Regions from separate parts of the Enterobacter cloacae complex sp. R_G8 genome, predicted to be linked through region 1. Evidence: predicted binding sites of a transcription regulator. Region 1 holds the regulator's gene; each other region holds the start of a gene.
The links. Region 1 encodes PhoB, which activates phosphate uptake and scavenging genes when phosphate is short. Its sites were predicted from a motif close to CTGTCATAAAACTGNCNNAT; they were not measured.

Region 2: a site for PhoB is predicted at 1,699-1,718, ahead of uvrB (excinuclease ABC subunit UvrB). Genes of this name have one in related genera too.
Region 3: a site for PhoB is predicted at 2,295-2,314, ahead of glpT (glycerol-3-phosphate transporter). Genes of this name have one in related genera too.
Region 4: a site for PhoB is predicted at 2,476-2,495, ahead of kdgR (DNA-binding transcriptional regulator KdgR). Genes of this name have one in related genera too.

What each region holds. Positions count from the first base shown of each region.
Region 1 is NZ_CP102246.1:4,042,428-4,047,089, reverse strand. Features, by position in the region: gene sbcC (exonuclease subunit SbcC) at 1-1,156, opposite strand, end outside; gene sbcD (exonuclease subunit SbcD) at 1,153-2,358, opposite strand; gene phoB (phosphate response regulator transcription factor PhoB) at 2,546-3,235, shown strand; gene phoR (phosphate regulon sensor histidine kinase PhoR) at 3,257-4,552, shown strand.
Region 2 is NZ_CP102246.1:3,638,430-3,643,091, reverse strand. Features, by position in the region: gene bioD (dethiobiotin synthase) at 1-513, shown strand, start outside; gene NQ842_RS17280 (ABC transporter ATP-binding protein) at 476-1,198, opposite strand; gene uvrB (excinuclease ABC subunit UvrB) at 1,950-3,965, shown strand; gene yvcK (uridine diphosphate-N-acetylglucosamine-binding protein YvcK) at 4,039-4,662, opposite strand, start outside.
Region 3 is NZ_CP102246.1:1,697,873-1,702,534, reverse strand. Features, by position in the region: gene glpQ (glycerophosphodiester phosphodiesterase) at 1-818, opposite strand, end outside; gene glpT (glycerol-3-phosphate transporter) at 830-2,182, opposite strand; gene glpA (anaerobic glycerol-3-phosphate dehydrogenase subunit A) at 2,438-4,066, shown strand; gene glpB (glycerol-3-phosphate dehydrogenase subunit GlpB) at 4,056-4,662, shown strand, end outside.
Region 4 is NZ_CP102246.1:2,163,595-2,168,256, forward strand. Features, by position in the region: gene htpX (protease HtpX) at 102-983, shown strand; gene NQ842_RS10275 (MFS transporter) at 1,035-2,408, opposite strand; gene kdgR (DNA-binding transcriptional regulator KdgR) at 2,587-3,378, shown strand; gene NQ842_RS10285 (YobH family protein) at 3,445-3,684, opposite strand; gene mgrB (PhoP/PhoQ regulator MgrB) at 3,844-3,987, shown strand; gene NQ842_RS10295 (YebO family protein) at 4,062-4,352, shown strand; gene NQ842_RS10300 (MBL fold metallo-hydrolase) at 4,376-4,662, shown strand, end outside.

The sequences.
Region 1 (4,662 bases):
CAAGTGTGGCAATCTGATGTTTATCGCGGTTCAACTGCGCGAAATGGGCGCGCCAGCCGGCAATCTCCTGGCCCCACACGCGGTAACGCTCATGCGCCGCAAGCCATGTTGCCTGGGTTGTCAGATCGATCTGCAGTTGTTGATGGGTACGCAGTGCCGTAAGTCGGATGCGCGAGCGCTGCGCGGTTTTGGCCTGTAAGCGAGTATTTACTTCGACAATGCGCTGTTTTGTCTGCCCGAGGCGCGTGGTCTGCTCTTGCTGGCTATCCCACAGGGGGCGAAGCTGGGCGGCGGGCTGCGCAAGCTGGAGCTTTGCCAGCTCAGGCGCGGCCTCCGTCAGGGCCTGCTGCGCCTGCTGTTGCATGAGCATGACGCGCTGTTGCTCGCGAATAAGCTCGTCGTTGCGCGTCAGCCACTGAAAATCTCGCTGTTGGTTCTGCTGCTGAGTCAGCAGGGTTTTCTCTTCCTCAGTAAGTGCCTGCAAACTCTGCTGTAACTGCTGTTGTTGCGCTTCGCTCAGTAGCACCACGCCTGCGGCCTGCGCCTCGCACTTCTCAAGCGCGGTACGGGCGGCTTTATGTTTCTCGAACACCATTGCTGAAATCTGGCCGTAGATCTCCGTACCGGTCAGCTCCTCCAGCAGTTCGGCGCGATCGCCCGGTTTCGCATTGAGGAAGGCGGCAAATTGCCCCTGAGAGAGCAACATTGAACGGGTAAAACGGCCATAATCCAGCCCGGTGAGCGCGGCGGTTTGCTCCAGTTTATCCGTCACTTTGTCGGCCAGAATTTTACCGTCTTCACAGCGCGCCAGTTCGACGCGCGGTGCCTGCAGGTTCCCGTCTGGCTGATTTCGCGCGCGGTTCTGGCTCCAGAACGCGCGGTATGCGGTGCCTTTTACCTCAAACTCCACCTCGGCCAGGCACTCGGCAGTATCGCGGGTCATCAGGTCGTTTTGTGCCTGGGAGACTTTTTGCAGACGGGGCGTTTCGTGGTAAAGGGCCAGACAGATGGCGTCGAGCAGGGTGGTTTTTCCGGCACCGGTCGCGCCGGTAATGGCGAACAGTCCGTTGCTGGCAAACGGCTCAGCGGTAAAATCAATTTTCCACTCGCCCTTCAGGGAGTTGAGGTTTTTCAGACGCAGGCTCAGAATTTTCATGCGTTGTCTTCCTCATCAGTAAGCGCGTGCAGAGTATGGCGGAACAGCTCGTTAAGCCTTGCGCGCGTTGTGTCGTCAATCTCTTCCTGCGACAGTCGGCGTTCAAATACCTCTTCCACCTTCAGTTCGCTGAGCGTTTCACGTTGCGCACCCAGTAGAACTTTCTCGCGCTGTTCGCGGCTGCGGCGTACCAGTAAGACCTCGACGGGCAGATCTTCCGTCAGTGCCTGGATTTTACGCTGCATATCATGCAGATAGTCGTCGGTTGTGATTTCGATATCCAGCCAGATGGGGGGATTTAGCTCGACACCGCGCCATTGCTCCAGCTGGGCGGTAATGGCCGCCAGATCGCCCTTCAGCACCGCCAGCGGTTGGGTGACGGGCACCTCCAGCGACGCCACGGCGCTGAGTTTGCCCTCGTTAAAGCTCACCAGATGAACACATTTGGCTTTGCCGGTCTCATCAAAACTGAGCGCAATGGGTGAGCCGCAGTAGCGAATGTGCTCGCAACCGCCAATGACCTGTGCCCGGTGAATATGTCCGAGCGCGATATAATCCGCTGGCGGGAAATGTTGTGCCGGGAAGGCGTCCAGCGTGCCAATATAGATGTCACGTACCGCGTCACTTTTACTGGCACCGACGGTGGTGAGGTGCCCGGTGGCAATCACCGGAATGGCCTGCTCACCGCGCAGGGCGCAGGCATCGGTATATTGTTGGTGATAATAGTCAGTGATGCTCTGCAGCAGATGCTGCTGTTTTTCCCCGCCTGACATCCCCGCCTGACTCTGCACGATATCGCGTGGGCGCAGGAAGGGAACCGGGCACAGCACCGCCCCCGGTGTACCGTCACGTTTTTTCAGGATCTGCGGCGCATGTCCGGCACTGGCCACCACGGTAGTGTTAAGGAAGGCCAGGATGTCGCGGGATTCATTCAGCGTTGCGACGGAGTCATGGTTACCGGCGACAATCACCAGATGACAGCCGGTTTGTTGCAGATTTACCACGAAGCGGTTGTAGAGCTCACGCGCATAGCTTGGCGGCGAACCGGTGTCGAAAATGTCACCCGCAACAATAATCGCATCCACCTCGTGCGATCGGGCCGTGTCCAGCAGCCAGTTCAGGAACGCTTCATGCTCCGCTGCCCGGCTCTTGCTGTAAAAGTTTTGACCCAGATGCCAGTCCGAGGTGTGTAATATGCGCATAGCGAATCCGTGGCAAAAAAAGGGAATGGGGATTATAAACTTTCAGAAGCTGGAAAATAACCGCTGTAATAAAACAACGGTTTGCCATTTTACGTGGTACTGTTTTTCATAAATCTGTCATAAATCTGACGCATAATGACGCCGCATTACAAACTTGTAACTTAAATAAGATAAGACAGGGCAAAGTATGGCGAGACGTATTCTGGTCGTAGAAGATGAAGCTCCAATTCGTGAAATGGTGTGCTTCGTGCTCGAACAAAATGGCTTCCAGCCAGTTGAAGCGGAAGATTATGACAGCGCGGTGAACCAGCTGAATGAACCCTGGCCCGATCTGATCCTGCTTGACTGGATGTTGCCTGGCGGCTCCGGACTGCAGTTTATCAAACACATCAAGCGTGAAGCGATGACCCGCGATATCCCCGTTGTCATGCTTACCGCGCGCGGTGAAGAGGAAGATCGCGTGCGCGGCCTGGAGACTGGCGCAGACGATTACATTACCAAACCCTTCTCACCGAAAGAGCTGGTTGCCCGCATTAAAGCTGTGATGCGCCGTATTTCACCGATGGCGGTGGAAGAGGTCATTGAGATGCAGGGCCTGAGCCTTGATCCGACCTCGCACCGCGTTATGACGGGCGAAAATCCCCTCGACATGGGGCCTACCGAATTCAAACTCCTGCATTTCTTTATGACTCACCCGGAGCGTGTTTACAGCCGCGAGCAGTTGCTGAATAACGTCTGGGGAACTAACGTGTATGTCGAAGACCGGACGGTTGACGTACATATCCGCCGCCTGCGTAAAGCGCTGGAACTGAGCGGCCACGATCGCATGGTACAGACGGTCCGCGGCACGGGTTATCGTTTTTCTACCCGTTTCTGAACAATGACAGGAGTGTGACGCGTGCTGGAACGTCTGTCATGGAAAAGGCTCGTCTTTGAACTGATCTTATGTTGTATTCCGGCCTTCATTTTGGGGGCCTTTCTTGGATACCTGCCGTGGTTTCTGCTGGCGTCCGTGACTGGGCTGCTGATCTGGCATTTCTGGAACCTGCTGCGCCTTTCCTGGTGGCTATGGGTTGACAGAAGTATGACGCCTCCGCCGGGAAGCGGGAGCTGGGAGCCGCTGCTTTACGGTCTGCACCAGATGCAGATGCGTAATAAAAAGCGCCGTCGCGAGCTGGGAAGCCTGATCAAACGCTTTCGCAGCGGTGCGGAATCGCTGCCGGATGCGGTCATTCTGACCACGGAAGAGGGGACGATCTTCTGGTGTAACGGTCTCGCCCAACAGCTGCTGGGCCTGCGCTGGCCGGACGATAATGGCCAGAACATCCTCAACCTTCTGCGTTACCCGGAGTTCACGCAGTATCTGAAAAAACGTGATTTCTCGCGTCCGCACAATCTGAAGCTCAACAATGGTCGCCATCTTGAAATTCGGGTGATGCCCTACAGCGATCAGCAGTGGCTGATGGTGGCGCGTGACGTCACCCAGATGCACCAGCTGGAAGGGGCAAGACGCAACTTCTTTGCGAACGTGAGCCACGAGCTGCGCACGCCGCTGACGGTACTGCAGGGCTATCTGGAAATGATGCAGGAGCAGACGCTTGAAGGTGCGCCGCGTGAGAAAGCGCTGCATACCATGCGCGAGCAGACGCACCGTATGGAAGGGCTGGTGAAGCAGCTGCTTACGCTGTCGAAGATTGAGGCGGCCCCGACGCTTGCCTTAAATGACACCATCGACGTACCGATGATGCTGCGGGTGGTGGAACGCGAAGCGCAAACCTTAAGCCATAAAAAGCATCATCTGACCTTTGACGTCGATAACAGTCTGAAGGTGCTCGGAAGCGAGGATGAACTGCGGAGCGCTATCTCTAACCTGGTCTATAACGCGGTTAATCATACTCCTGAAGGAACGGATATTGTGGTGCGCTGGCAGCAGACGCCAGTGGGTGCTGAGTTTAGCGTCGAGGACAACGGGCCGGGCATTGCGCCTGAGCATCTTCCACGTCTGACCGAGCGGTTTTACCGGGTGGATAAAGCACGCTCCCGGCAAACCGGGGGAAGCGGGCTGGGGCTGGCGATTGTGAAGCACGCGGTGAATCACCATGAAAGCCGTCTCGATATTCAAAGCACGCTGGGCAAAGGAACCCGTTTTAGTTTCGTCATTCCGGAACGATTAATTGCCAAAAAAATCGCCTGACAGCAGGTGTGTCATTTTACCTTTCCACGGGTCAGCCTTTGCTGGCCCGTTTGCTTTGCAGTAAAGCGAAACGTGAATGAATTTTATACGGCTGATGCTTTTTTGTTCGC
Region 2 (4,662 bases), 400 kb from region 1:
ACGCTGCCGCTGGACTATGCGGCGGTGAATCCCTACACCTTTGCCGAGCCGACGTCGCCGCACATTATTAGCGCCGACGAAGGCCGCCCCATCGCGTTTTCCGTGCTCTCGGACGGCCTGCGCGCACTGGAACGCCAGGCTGACTGGGTGCTGGTGGAAGGGGCGGGCGGCTGGTTTACGCCGCTGTCGGACGAGCTGACGTTTGCTGACTGGGTCCAGCGCGAGCAGCTTCCGGTGATCCTCGTGGTCGGGGTGAAGCTCGGCTGTATCAACCACGCCATGTTAACGGCACAGGCCGTTCAGCAGGCCGGGCTGCGTCTGGCGGGCTGGATAGCCAACGACGTGGTCGCACCCGGTAAGCGTCATCAGGAGTATCTGACCACGCTCAGGCGGGTGCTTCCCGCGCCGTTCCTTGGGGAGATCCCGTGGCTCGCGGACGGTGCTGAGCACGCCGACACCGGGCATTACCTCGACCTCAGTGTCTTGCTTCCCGCGACATCCAGTGGGCAATAAGCTCGTCATCCAGCTCGGTAACGTGGCCCTGGGCCACGTTACGCCCGCGATAAAGCATACAGAAGCGATCCGCTACCCGGCGGATAAACGACAGCTGCTGCTCGGCTAATAACACCGTCATCCCCAGCTCACGATTGAGTCGCGCCAGCAGATGGCCCAGCTTCTGAGCAAAGCTGTACCCTGCGCCCTGCAGTGGCTCATCCAGAATCAATACCCGCGGTCGGTTGACCAGCGCGTTAGCCAGCGCCAGCTGATACTGATCGTCCGGGGAAAGCCCGTTCGCCCGAATCTGTCGCAGTGCCCACAGTTGCGGGAACAGGTCATAGACATCGCTTTTTGCGCCCGAGTCCGTTGCCCCCGTCGCCCGCATGGCGATGTGCAAGTTTTCCTCAATGGTCAGTTGCGAAAAAATCCGTCGGTCCTGTGGCACGTAGCCAATCCCCGGCAGCACGCGTTGATCCGGCCTCTGACGCAGTAAATCGCAGGGTGGCGCACCGGCTTCGTGCCAGACGATGGTTCCGCTCTCGACCGGTAACGCGCCGGTGATGCAGTTGATGAGGGTGGTTTTCCCCATGCCGGGCAGGCCAACCACCCCTGTGCATAAGCCCTGTGGTAAATCCAAATCGACATTCCATAGCGTATGTTGGTTTCCGTAAAACTGATTGACTGCACGCAGACTCAACATCTTTCTCTCCTTAAAAAGGTATGTGGGTGAGGCTCGTTAATGAATCTGCAAATCTCCTGCCAGAACCGTTGAACTGATTAAAAAAGCGGCTTTTTTAGGATAATGCCGTCGCAAAACGACCGATCGATAACCTGATTGCACTGTCTCAGTGCCGGAACTGTTAGCGGTGGTGCAGGGCCCGAAATGGCTGAAATGTGAGCAAGATCTCATCGGTTGGTTATGAATGACTCAACTGATTATCAGCAAAAATTAGCTATAAAAATTTTTTGTCGCCGCTTCGTGGGAAAAACCGGGAATTTGCTGAGCGGCAGTCTGCATGGGCTGGACGCAGTTATCCACTATTCCTGTGGATAACCATGTGCATTAGAGTTAGAAAACACGCGATAAGCGAGAGAAGACGCGGCTTACGCCCAAATTGACGCGAAACACGGCTCAAGAAAATATCGCTTATTATTTAATTGGTTAGATAAAATCAATTGCCGTAATGAAAGTGTCACCTGTTGCCATAAAACTATCATTACCTGACTTGACAAATGTTAAAAATGAAAATGTTCTGGGGATAACCGGGTAGGACTGGTGTTTTATGTTGTCTCCGTCTAAATTTTGACCGGGAACGCGCTAATCATCCGGGCGCTATGCTAAATATCCTGACATGCTACTGGTTTTTCATCCAGTGTTTTTTACTGGCATTCCTGGCCACAACGAGTAAAATTACTCACCTGCCGCTTTTTACATCACCAGGTTGTCGCCCATGAGTAAACCGTTCAAATTGAATTCCGCTTTCCGTCCTTCAGGCGACCAGCCTGAGGCGATCCGTCGTCTTGAAGAAGGGCTGGAAGATGGGCTGGCACACCAGACGCTGCTGGGGGTGACCGGTTCGGGGAAAACCTTCACCATCGCCAACGTTATCGCTGACCTGCAACGCCCCACCATGGTGCTGGCGCCCAACAAAACGCTGGCGGCGCAGCTGTACGGCGAGATGAAAGAGTTCTTCCCGGAGAATGCCGTCGAGTATTTCGTCTCGTATTACGATTACTACCAGCCAGAAGCCTATGTGCCGAGCTCTGACACCTTTATCGAGAAAGATGCCTCGGTGAACGAACACATTGAGCAGATGCGTCTGTCGGCGACCAAGGCGCTGCTGGAGCGTCGTGATGTGGTGGTGGTCGCATCGGTGTCTGCCATCTACGGTCTGGGCGACCCGGATCTCTACCTGAAGATGATGCTGCACCTGACGCAGGGGATGATTATCGATCAGCGCGCGATTTTGCGCCGTCTGGCGGAGCTGCAGTACACCCGTAACGACCAGGCGTTCCAGCGCGGTACGTTCCGCGTGCGCGGCGAGGTTATCGATATCTTCCCGGCGGAATCGGACGATATTGCACTGCGCGTTGAGCTGTTTGATGAAGAGGTGGAGCGCCTGTCGCTGTTTGACCCGCTCACAGGCCACGTCGAGTCCGTCGTTCAGCGCTACACCATCTACCCAAAAACGCACTACGTAACACCACGCGAGCGTATTGTGCAGGCGATGGAAGAGATCAAAGAGGAGCTGGCGGAACGCCGTAAGGTGCTGCTGGCGAACAACAAGCTGCTCGAAGAGCAACGCTTAAGCCAGCGTACCCAGTTCGATCTGGAGATGATGAACGAGCTGGGCTACTGCTCCGGTATCGAAAACTACTCACGTTTGCTCTCCGGTCGTGGGCCGGGCGAGCCGCCGCCGACGCTGTTTGACTACCTTCCGGCGGACGGGTTGCTGGTGATCGACGAATCCCACGTCACGATCCCGCAGATCGGCGGGATGTATCGCGGTGACCGCGCGCGTAAAGAGACGCTGGTGGAGTACGGCTTCCGCCTGCCGTCGGCGCTGGACAACCGTCCGATGAAGTTTGAAGAGTTTGAAGCGCTGGCACCGCAAACCATTTACGTTTCGGCGACGCCGGGCAACTACGAGCTGGAGAAATCGGGCGATGAGGTGGTTGATCAGGTGGTTCGTCCAACCGGGCTGCTGGATCCGGTCATTGAAGTGCGTCCGGTTGCGACCCAGGTGGACGATCTGCTCTCCGAGATCCGCGCCCGTTCGGCAATCAACGAGCGCGTGCTGGTCACCACGTTGACCAAACGTATGGCGGAAGACCTGACTGAATACCTGGAAGAACACGGCGAGAAGGTGCGTTATCTGCACTCGGATATCGATACCGTGGAGCGTATGGAGATTATCCGCGACCTGCGTCTGGGCGAGTTTGACGTGCTGGTAGGGATCAACCTGTTGCGAGAAGGTCTGGATATGCCGGAAGTCTCGCTGGTGGCCATCCTTGACGCCGACAAAGAGGGCTTCCTGCGTTCAGAGCGCTCGCTGATCCAGACCATTGGCCGCGCCGCGCGTAACGTCAACGGTAAAGCGATTCTCTACGGCGATAAAATCACCCCGTCGATGGCGAAAGCGATTGGCGAAACGGAACGCCGTCGCGAGAAACAGCAGCGCTACAACGAAGAGCACGGCATTACGCCGCAGGGTCTGAACAAGAAGGTGGTGGATATTCTGGCGCTGGGTCAGAACATTGCGAAGACCAAAGCGAAAGGACGCGGCAAGGCGCGTTCCGTGGTGGAGGAAGATACCGTCGCGCTGACGCCGAAAGCGCTGCAGCAGAAAATCCACGAGCTGGAAGCGCAGATGATGCAGCACGCCCAGAACCTGGAGTTCGAAGAGGCAGCGCAAATTCGCGACCAGTTGCATCAGTTGCGGGATCTTTTCATCGCCGCATCTTAGGTAAAGCAGCGTGTTTTCGCCCTCTCCCTGTGGGAGAGGGCCGGGTGAGGGCATCAGGCCGCACAAAACGAGCCTAACCCAACTCCTGAATCGCCTTCTCCAGCGCGTCACGCAACAGGTGACGGTCATGCCGGTATTTAATGTCGCTCGCTTCCAGCGGCTCCTGAATCACCACGCGATTGCCAATACCCGACACATCGACTTTCGGTCCTACGACAACCCCATCGATGATTTTCTTCCCGACGTACTGCTCCATCAGCTCCAGTTTATCCGCAAGCGACAGGCTGGCCGCTGCCGGACTCAATTCGCGGCCTAAATTACCGATGTACACCATCGGGGCGGGCGTTCTGCGCAGGGCCTGCGCCAGCTCTTTCACCAGTAAAATCGGCATCAGGCTGGTGTAAAAACTGCCCGGGCCAATCAGGATCAAATCCGCCTCGGCGATGGCCTCAACCGCTTCGCGCGTGGCGGGAACGGCCGGGTAAGTCATCAGCTCTTTCGGCGGCAGCGTAAGCTGGTCGATGTTCACTTCGCCGTATACTTCATGCCCTTCCACGTCGATGGCCATCAAATCGACCGGTTGTTCAGACATCGGGATCAGGAACGCATCCACTTTGAGCAGATTACGGATGAGATTGATCGCTTCCAGCGGGCGCACGCTCAGGTGATCCAGCGCTTTAAGCATCAAATTTCCAAG
Region 3 (4,662 bases), 2.3 Mb from region 1:
GGCCCGATGCCGTCGGCGTACTGCGCAATCTGCTTCATCGCGCCCGGCTTAAACATCCAGTCGTAGTTGTAGTTCACCCACTTCCCGTCCGGCTGCTTCTCCTGGGTTTCATTCCAGTCGGTATAGGCAATCAGCTGTACCAGATTGAGGTTCATCCCCATCTTCGGCTCCAGCTCGGTTTTGATGCGCTTCAGCTCGGCGGCGTCAAAGCACTGCAGGTAAACCTTGTCCTTCTTGTTGGTATAGCCGTACTGCTTCAGCACCTCCAGCGTCTTCGCGGCAATGTCTTTCCCTTCCTGGTGGTGGAACCACGGCGCTTTGATTTCCGGGTAGATACCGATATTTTTCCCGGTTGAGTGGTTCAGCCCCTGAACAAACTCAATCTCTTCCTGGAAGGTATGAATGCGGAAGTCGGACTTGCCCATCGGGAAACGTCCCGGATAAACCTGCACCTTCTTGCCGTTTTCAATCTCGAAGCCTTCGGTAAACTTCAGAGAGCGGATTTCATCCAGGGTGAAGTCGATGGCGTAAAAACGGCCATCTTTACGGGCGCGGTCCGGAAAACGCTCCGCCACATCGGTCACGCGATCCAGATAGTGGTCATGCAGGACGACCAGCTGGTCGTCCTTTGTCATCACCAGATCCTGCTCAAGATAATCGGCCCCCTGCGCGTAGGCCATCGCTTTCGCCGGCAGCGTATGCTCCGGCAGATAGCCGCTTGCGCCGCGATGGGCAATAACGATTTTATCCGCCGCCAGTGCGGAGCCGGTCATCAGGCCCGCCAGCAGCAGACCGGTCGCTAATTGCGTTAATTTCATGGCAATGCTCCTTATTGACGACGCGCCAGCACGTCCGCGTGGTGACGTTTTTCACCGATCATCACCACAATCAGCAGCAGTACCGCCAGCACGCTGCCGCCGATCATCACCATAAAGCCGCCGTCCCAGCCGAAGAAGTCAACGGTATAGCCCACAATAGCGCTCGCCGCGACCGAACCGCCCAGGTAGCCGAACAGACCGGTAAAGCCTGCCGCCGTACCGGCTGCTTTTTTCGGTGCCAGTTCCAGCGCATGCAGACCGATCAACATAACAGGACCATAAATCAGGAAGCCGATGACGATCATACAGGTCATATCCACGCCCGGGTTACCCGGCGGGTTGAGCCAGTAGACGACGGTGGCAATGGTCACGAGCGTCATAAAGAAGACGCCCGTTGCGCCACGGTTGCCCTTAAATACTTTGTCCGACATCCAGCCGCAAATCAGCGTCCCCGGGATCCCCGCGTATTCGTACAGGAAGTAGGCCCAGGAGGATTTATCCAGCGCGAAATGCTTCACCTCTTTCAGGTAGGTCGGTGACCAGTCGAGGATGCCGTAGCGCAGCAGGTAAACAAACACGTTCGCAACCGCGATGTACCACAGCAGTTTGTTCGGCAGCACGTACTTCATGAAGATCTGCTTTGCCGTCAGCTCTTCTTCGTGCTTCTCGCTGTAATCATCCGGATAGTCGTTTTTGTACTCCTCAATCGGCGGCAGGCCGCAGGACTGCGGTGTATCGCGCATCAGCGCAAAGGCGATAATCGCCACCAGAATGGCGCCAAAGGCAGGCATATAGAGCGCAGCGTGCCAGTCGTTGAACCAGGCCATCCCCAGCAGGAACAGCAGAGGCGGAATGCCGCCACCCACGTTATGCGCGCAGTTCCACACCGACACGATACCGCCACGCTCCTTTTGCGACCACCAGTGCACCATGGTACGCCCGCATGGCGGCCATCCCATCCCCTGGAACCAGCCACACAGGAACAACAGCACAAACATAATGGCGATGCTGGACGTTGCCCATGGCACAAAACCCATAAACAGCATCACCGCCGCCGCCAGGATCAGACCGGCTGGCAGGAACACGCGCGGATTCGAGCGATCCGACACCGATCCCATGATAAATTTCGAAAAGCCGTAGGCGATGGAGATCCCCGACAGCGCGAACCCGAGATCGCCACGTGAAAAGCCCTGCTCAACCAGATAAGGCATGGCGAGGGCAAAGTTTTTACGCACAAGGTAATACGCCGCATACCCGAAGAAGATCCCCAGGAAGATTTGCCAGCGCAGGCGGCGGTAAAGCGGATCTATTTCTGCCTCTGGCAGACGCGCCCGGTGCGGCGCAGGTTTAAAGATACTGAGCATGACAGCCTCCGTGGCCATGTATTGAATTTACAGGGGTTTAACTGCCCCAAACTCCAGTAAGGCGGGGATGTTAAGAAATCACGGTGATTGTTACTGTGAATCAACGCACAAATTGTTACAGAAATATGACAACATGCGCAAAAAAGCGCATGGAATCACGTTTCACTTTCGAATCTCGCTCGTTTGTGTTCGAAATCAAACAAACCACAGTTTTCATGTGGCTAAATGATAAAAAACGAACACAGAGGGATGACAATGACAATTCACGATCCACGCTACAGCGATGTGATTATCATTGGCGGGGGGGCGACCGGCGCTGGCATCGCACGCGACTGTGCGCTCAGAGGGCTGAGCGTCACGCTCCTGGAGCGCCATGATATTGCAACCGGCGCTACCGGGCGCAATCATGGTCTGCTGCACAGCGGCGCCCGCTACGCCGTCACCGACGGCGAATCGGCACGCGAATGTATCGCCGAAAATCAGATCCTGCGACGTATCGCCCGCCACTGCATTGAACCGACCGACGGCCTGTTTATTACGCTTCCCGAAGACGATCTCGCCTTTCAGTCAACCTTCATTACCGCCTGCCAGGCGGCGGGAATTCAGGCGCAAGCCATTGACCCGGCCCTTGCACGCCGCATCGAACCTTCGGTTAATCCGGCATTGACCGGGGCAGTAAAAGTCCCGGACGGCACCGTGGATCCGTTTCGTCTGACGGCGGCCAACATGCTGGACGCCCGCGAGCACAGCGCGCGGATCCTGACCGGCCATCAGGTCACCGGACTTATCCGTGAGGGGCATCGCATCGTGGGCGTACGGGTCCTGGATACGCAGTACAACGAACACAGCGAGCTGTATGCCGCCGTGGTGGTCAACGCAGCGGGGATCTGGGGGCAACGCATCGCGGAATACGCCGATTTATCTGTGCGCATGTTCCCGGCCAAAGGCTCGCTGCTGATCCTCGACCACCGCATTAATAACCATGTCATCAACCGCTGCCGTAAACCGTCTGACGCAGACATCCTTGTACCCGGCGATACTATTTCGTTAATCGGCACCACCTCCACCCACGTGGACTACAGCGAGATTGACTACAATCGGGTCACCGCAGAAGAGGTCGACATCCTGCTGCGCGAAGGGGAAAAACTGGCGCCGGTAATGGCCCAGACCCGCATCCTGCGCGCCTACGCGGGTGTGCGCCCGCTTGTCGCCAGCGATAACGACCCAAGCGGACGCAACGTCAGCCGCGGCATTGTGCTGCTTGACCATGCCGCGCGCGACGGGCTGGACGGCTTCATCACCATCACCGGCGGTAAATTGATGACCTACCGCCTGATGGCCGAATGGGCGACGGATGCCGTCTGCCGCAAACTGGGCAATAGCGAACCGTGCGTGACCGCAGAACAGCCCCTGCCCGGCTCACGCCAGTCCACCGAGAAAACGCTGCAAAAAATTATCTCCCTGCCTGCCCCCCTGCGTGGTTCGGCTGTCTATCGCCATGGCGACAGAACACCGGTCTGGCTGGGTGAAGGGCGGCTGAGCCGCAGTCTGGTATGCGAGTGCGAGGCCGTTACCGCCGGGGAAGTGCAATACGCGGTGGAGAATCTGACGGTGAATAGCCTGCTCGATCTCCGCCGCCGCACCCGCGTCGGGATGGGCACCTGTCAGGGGGAGCTGTGTGCCTGCCGTGCCGCCGGGCTGCTGCAGCGTTTTCATACCACCACCGCCACCCAGTCGCTCGATCAGCTAAGCGATTTCTTAAACGAGCGCTGGAAAGGCATTCAGCCTGTCGCCTGGGGCGATGCCCTGCGTGAAAGCGAATTTACCCGCTGGGTGTACCAGGGGCTTTGCGGTCTTGAGAAGGAGCAGCGTGATGAAATTTGATACGGTGATCGTCGGCGGCGGGCTGGCGGGTCTGCTCTGTGGCATCAAACTCACGAAGCAGGGACTGCGCTGCGCCATTATCACCCGGGGCCAGAGCGCCCTGCACTTCTCGTCGGGCTCGCTGGATCTGGTGGATGAAACGTACCGCGAAAAACTGCCGGCCGAGCATCCTTATCACCTGACGGGCGCGCAGCACATTGACCGCTTTGCCCTGGAGACCGAAGCGCTGCTGGCGGATTGCGGCGCACGTATGCAGGGGAGCGCCAGGCAAAATCACGCGCGCGTCACGCCGCTTGGCACCCTGCGCTCGGCCTGGCTCAGCCCGGAGGAGGTGCCCGTTGCCCCGTTCAGGGCCACGCGCGTGCGGGTGGTGGGCATTAGCGGTTTTCTGGATTTTCAGCCCCATCTGGCGGCGGCCTCGCTCAGTCGCCAGGGGATCAGCGCTGAAACGGCAGAGATAGACCTTCCTGAGCTGGATGTTCTGCGCGACAACCCCAGCGAGTTTCGCGCGGTGAATATTGCCCGTTTTCTGGATAACGAAGAGAAATGGCCGCTGCTGTATGAGGCACTCAAACCGCTTGCAGAGGGATGCGACG
Region 4 (4,662 bases), 1.9 Mb from region 1:
TGGTGACTTACGCCCGCCGTATGCTTGAAAATAGCCACAATACCCATACGATGTGGGTAATCGCATAGTGCGTTTTGTTAAACTGAGGTTAAAAGAAAATTATGATGCGAATCGCGCTCTTCCTGCTCACCAACCTTGCGGTGATGGTGGTTTTCGGGCTCGTGCTAAGCCTGACAGGAATTCAGTCGAGTAGCGTTCAGGGTCTGTTGATTATGGCGCTGCTGTTTGGTTTTGGTGGCTCATTTATTTCACTGCTGATGTCGAAGTGGATGGCGCTGAAGTCGGTAGGTGGTGAGGTTATTGAACAGCCGCGTAACGATATGGAGCAGTGGCTGATGAATACGGTGGCTCAGCAATCTAAGCAAGCCGGGATCGCCATGCCGCAGGTTGCCATTTACCATGCGCCGGATATTAATGCCTTCGCCACGGGTGCCCGTCGCGATGCGTCACTGGTTGCGGTAAGTACCGGGCTGCTGCAAAACATGAGCCGTGACGAAGCCGAAGCGGTTATCGCGCACGAAATCAGCCATATCGCGAACGGTGACATGGTGACCATGACGCTGATTCAGGGCGTGGTGAACACCTTTGTTATCTTTATTTCCCGTATTCTGGCACAGATTGCGGCTGGCTTTATGGGGGGTAACCGCGATGAAGGTGAAGAGAGCAACGGTAACCCGCTGATCTACTTCGCGGTATCGATGGTTCTGGAGCTGGTGTTCGGCATTCTGGCCAGCATCATCACCATGTGGTTCTCCCGTCACCGTGAATTCCACGCGGATGCCGGCTCTGCGAAACTGGTAGGTCGTGAGAAGATGATTGCTGCCCTGCAGCGTCTGAAAACCAGCTACGAGCCGCAGGAAGCGAACAGCATGATGGCATTCTGCATCAACGGTAAATCAAAATCGTTGAGCGAGCTGTTTATGTCTCACCCGCCGCTGGATAAACGTATTGAAGCGCTGCGTAGCGGGGAATACCTGAAGTAACACTGAAGGTTGAACATGAGCCGGGCTGGAGGCAACTCCACCCGGCTTTTTTTATGCCTGCACGCTGGGCTGAGTGACGCGCAGGCCGCTGACGATCGCGGCAAGGGTGGCCAGTGTGCCTGCGGTAATGAGCGCAAGGTGATTACCGTTTTGCCCGGCGAGGTTAAACATCAGGGCGACCAGTGCCGCACCGGTGCTTTGTCCCAGCAGGCGAGCGGTACCCAACATGCCACTGGCTCCTCCGCTGCGATGGCGCGGTGCGGAGGTGATAATGGTGTGATTATTCGGCGACTGGAACAGGCCAAAACCGGCTCCGCAGAGGATCATGCGCCAGATAATATCCAGATCTGTGGGTGACGATGGAAGCAGTGCCAGCGCAAACAGGCCTGCCGCCATCACCGCCAGCCCCAGCGCGCCCAGTAATCCTGCATGTACGCGCTCTATGAGATAACCTGCCAGCGGTGCCATCACCATCGTCGCCAGCGGCCACGGGGTGAGCAGGAGTCCGGTCTCCACTTCAGAACGTCCTATTACGCTCTGCAGGAAAAAAGGCAGAGAGACAAGGGCCAGCATCTGGGCGCAGAACGAACAAATTGACGTGCATATTGAGAGTGAAAACAGGGGAATGCGTAACAGATCGACGGGCAGTAACGGCACCGGTAACGAGAGCTGGCGGCGAACGAAGAAGACGCCAATCACCAGCAGGGCTGCGATTTCTGTGGCGGTCAGCCAAATGGACTGACCCTGCGCAAAGCCGCTCAGGGCTGTAATCAGCAGGCCAAAGGTCAGCGCATTCATCACCGCACTGGCGATGTCAAAACGGGGCATGATGCTTCTGGGGCCGTTCCCCGGCAGATAGCGCAGGGCAAAGAAGAGGGCAATAATACCCAGCGGTACATTGATGGCGAACAGCCATTGCCATGAGGCGACAGACAGTATGGCCGCCGCAATTGTCGGCCCGGCCGCCGAAGATACTGCCACAATGAAGGAGTTAATCCCCATTCCCCGTCCCAGATGACGTTGGGGATAAATTAAGCGGATCAATGCGGTATTGACACTCATCAGTGCCGCACCACCAAAACCCTGCGCAATGCGTGCCAGCGTCAGAGTATGCAGCGAATCAGAGAGGGCACAGAACAGCGAGGTCAGGGTAAACACCGCCAGCCCGCACTGATAGACCCGTCGGTAGCCGAACATATCCCCCAGAAAAGAGAAAGAGAGCAATGACACCACGATCGCTATCTGATAGGCGTTAACGATCCAGATAGAGCTGGCGGGTGAGGCATGCAGATCGCTGGCAATGGTGGGCAGGGCAACATTGGCAATTGCGCCGTCGAGTACGGCCATCGAAATACCGATGATAATCGTAGCGATAGCGCCATACCGCTGGGGTAAAGGCAGACCATCGGGCAGTTTTTTTTCCATGGTGAATAAATAGCTCAGTGTGAAATTATTCTCAAGGTAACTATTTTAGCACCGTTAACAGCGCTTTATGTCGCAGATTTGTAACGAAGTAAACGCGGATTGATTGCAGGTAGCATGACGGGAATTTATAATAAAAACCGGTTCTGATTTTTATAAAACACTCTCTATGAGGTGATGAATGGCAATTGCAGATTTGGATAAACAACCCGATTCTGTTTCTTCCGTGCTGAAGGTGTTTGGCATCCTGCAGGCGCTCGGAGAAGAGCGTGAAATTGGTATTACAGAATTGTCGCAGCGTGTGATGATGTCGAAAAGCACCGTTTATCGCTTTTTGCAAACCATGAAGTCACTGGGTTATGTCGCACAGGAAGGCGAGTCTGAAAAGTATTCTCTGACGCTAAAACTGTTCGAATTAGGCGCCCGTGCGCTGCAAAACGTTGACCTGGTTCGTAGTGCAGATATCCAGATGCGTGAGCTCTCTCGCCTGACTAAAGAGACCATTCACCTGGGGGCGCTGGATGAAGACAGCATCGTTTACATCCATAAAATTGACTCAATGTATAACCTGCGCATGTATTCCCGCATTGGTCGCCGCAATCCGCTGTACAGTACCGCTATCGGTAAAGTGCTGCTGGCATGGCGCGATCGTGAAGAAGTGAAGCAGATCCTCGATGGTGTGGAGTATAAACGTAGCACTCAGCGTACTATCACCAGCACGGATGAACTGTTAACGGTGCTCGATAAGGTACGTGAGCAGGGCTACGGCGAAGATAACGAAGAGCAGGAAGAAGGGCTGCGCTGTATTGGTGTGCCGGTATTCGACCGCTTCGGTGTGGTGATTGCGGGCCTGAGTATCTCCTTCCCGACGCTGCGCTTTTCAGAAGAGCGTCTGCATGAGTATGTTGCTATTCTCCATACCGCCGCGCGTAAGATTTCTGAGCAGATGGGCTATAACGAATATCCGTTTTAATTGCCCTTAGCATGAAAAACGCCGCAGACATTGCGGCGTTTTTTTATCAGTTGTAAAAAAGGGTCATTAACCATTATCAATGACGACGGAGGTTTTACGCAGGACCGGACAGTTGGTTAAACCGATGATCCCACTATCAGAATGCAGGTACTGTGCTGTGCTCATTCCCTGTGCGGTCAGGTATTTACACTGGATGCCTAATCCAGCAGCGTTTTCGGTGCTTCCCACAAGCACACCATATCCGGTTAACAAAAGGCCAATCCAGACTACGGCCAGTGCAATAATTGTTCGAATGATTAAATGCATCATTGCCTCTTTATCTTTGTTGTCATGCCTCAAGACTAAACGGTTTACTCTATGAAACAAGTGCATGATTCTGAAAAGGGCTTACAGGCGTTACAGTTAGTCCTTGTTTAAGATAACCGTGATAACCTGTATGCAACAGATGTTAAGACGGAGTGTGGAGTGAAAAAAATACGCTGGGTAATTCTGGTTATCGTGCTGATTGCATGCGTGGTGTTGTGGACGCAGACGATCAATGTGATGTGCGATCAGGATGTACAGTTTTTTAGCGGCGTTTGCGCAATCAATAAGTTTATTCCGTGGTAACAGGCATTTTTTCTTAAGGTGATTTCCTTCCTTCGCGCCAGTGGTAAAATGCGTTTTTTTATTGAGGTGGTGAAATGGGTGAGTTACTGAATTCAGGGCTGATGAATATGGCATCCCTGATGGTCTCTGTCATTGTTCTGGTGGTGGGGCTCGTCATCTGGTTTTTCGTGAACCGCGCGAGCTCACGGACTAACGAGCAGATCGAACTGCTGGAAGCGCTGCTCGATCAGCAAAAGCGTCAGAATGCGCTGTTACGCCGACTGTGCGAGGCTAACGAACCGGAAGAGAAAGACGCGGCAAAAGAAACCGTCGCCGAAGAGAGCGACGACAAAGACGATTTTATCCGTCTGGTGGCTGAGCGTTAATCTTTCTGTCCTGGGAGGCGGTTGTGGTCTGGAAAAATCCCTGGTATGACCCCTCCCTGAAACACCACACCCCGAACGGTTTTCAGAATACCCAACCTGGTGGGCATCAGCCCGGTGACCTTGATCGCTGGCGTAAAGCGCGTAAAGAGGCCGGTTTGCCTAAACCTCCGGCACTCGGTTATGAGGCGTTTATCCACCAGTGGTGGCAACCTGTCGCGCTAAATCAACCCCTTGAAGATGGGGTATGGTGGCTGGGGCATGCGAGTATGCTGCTGCAAATGGGCGGCAATACTCTTCTCACCGACCCGGT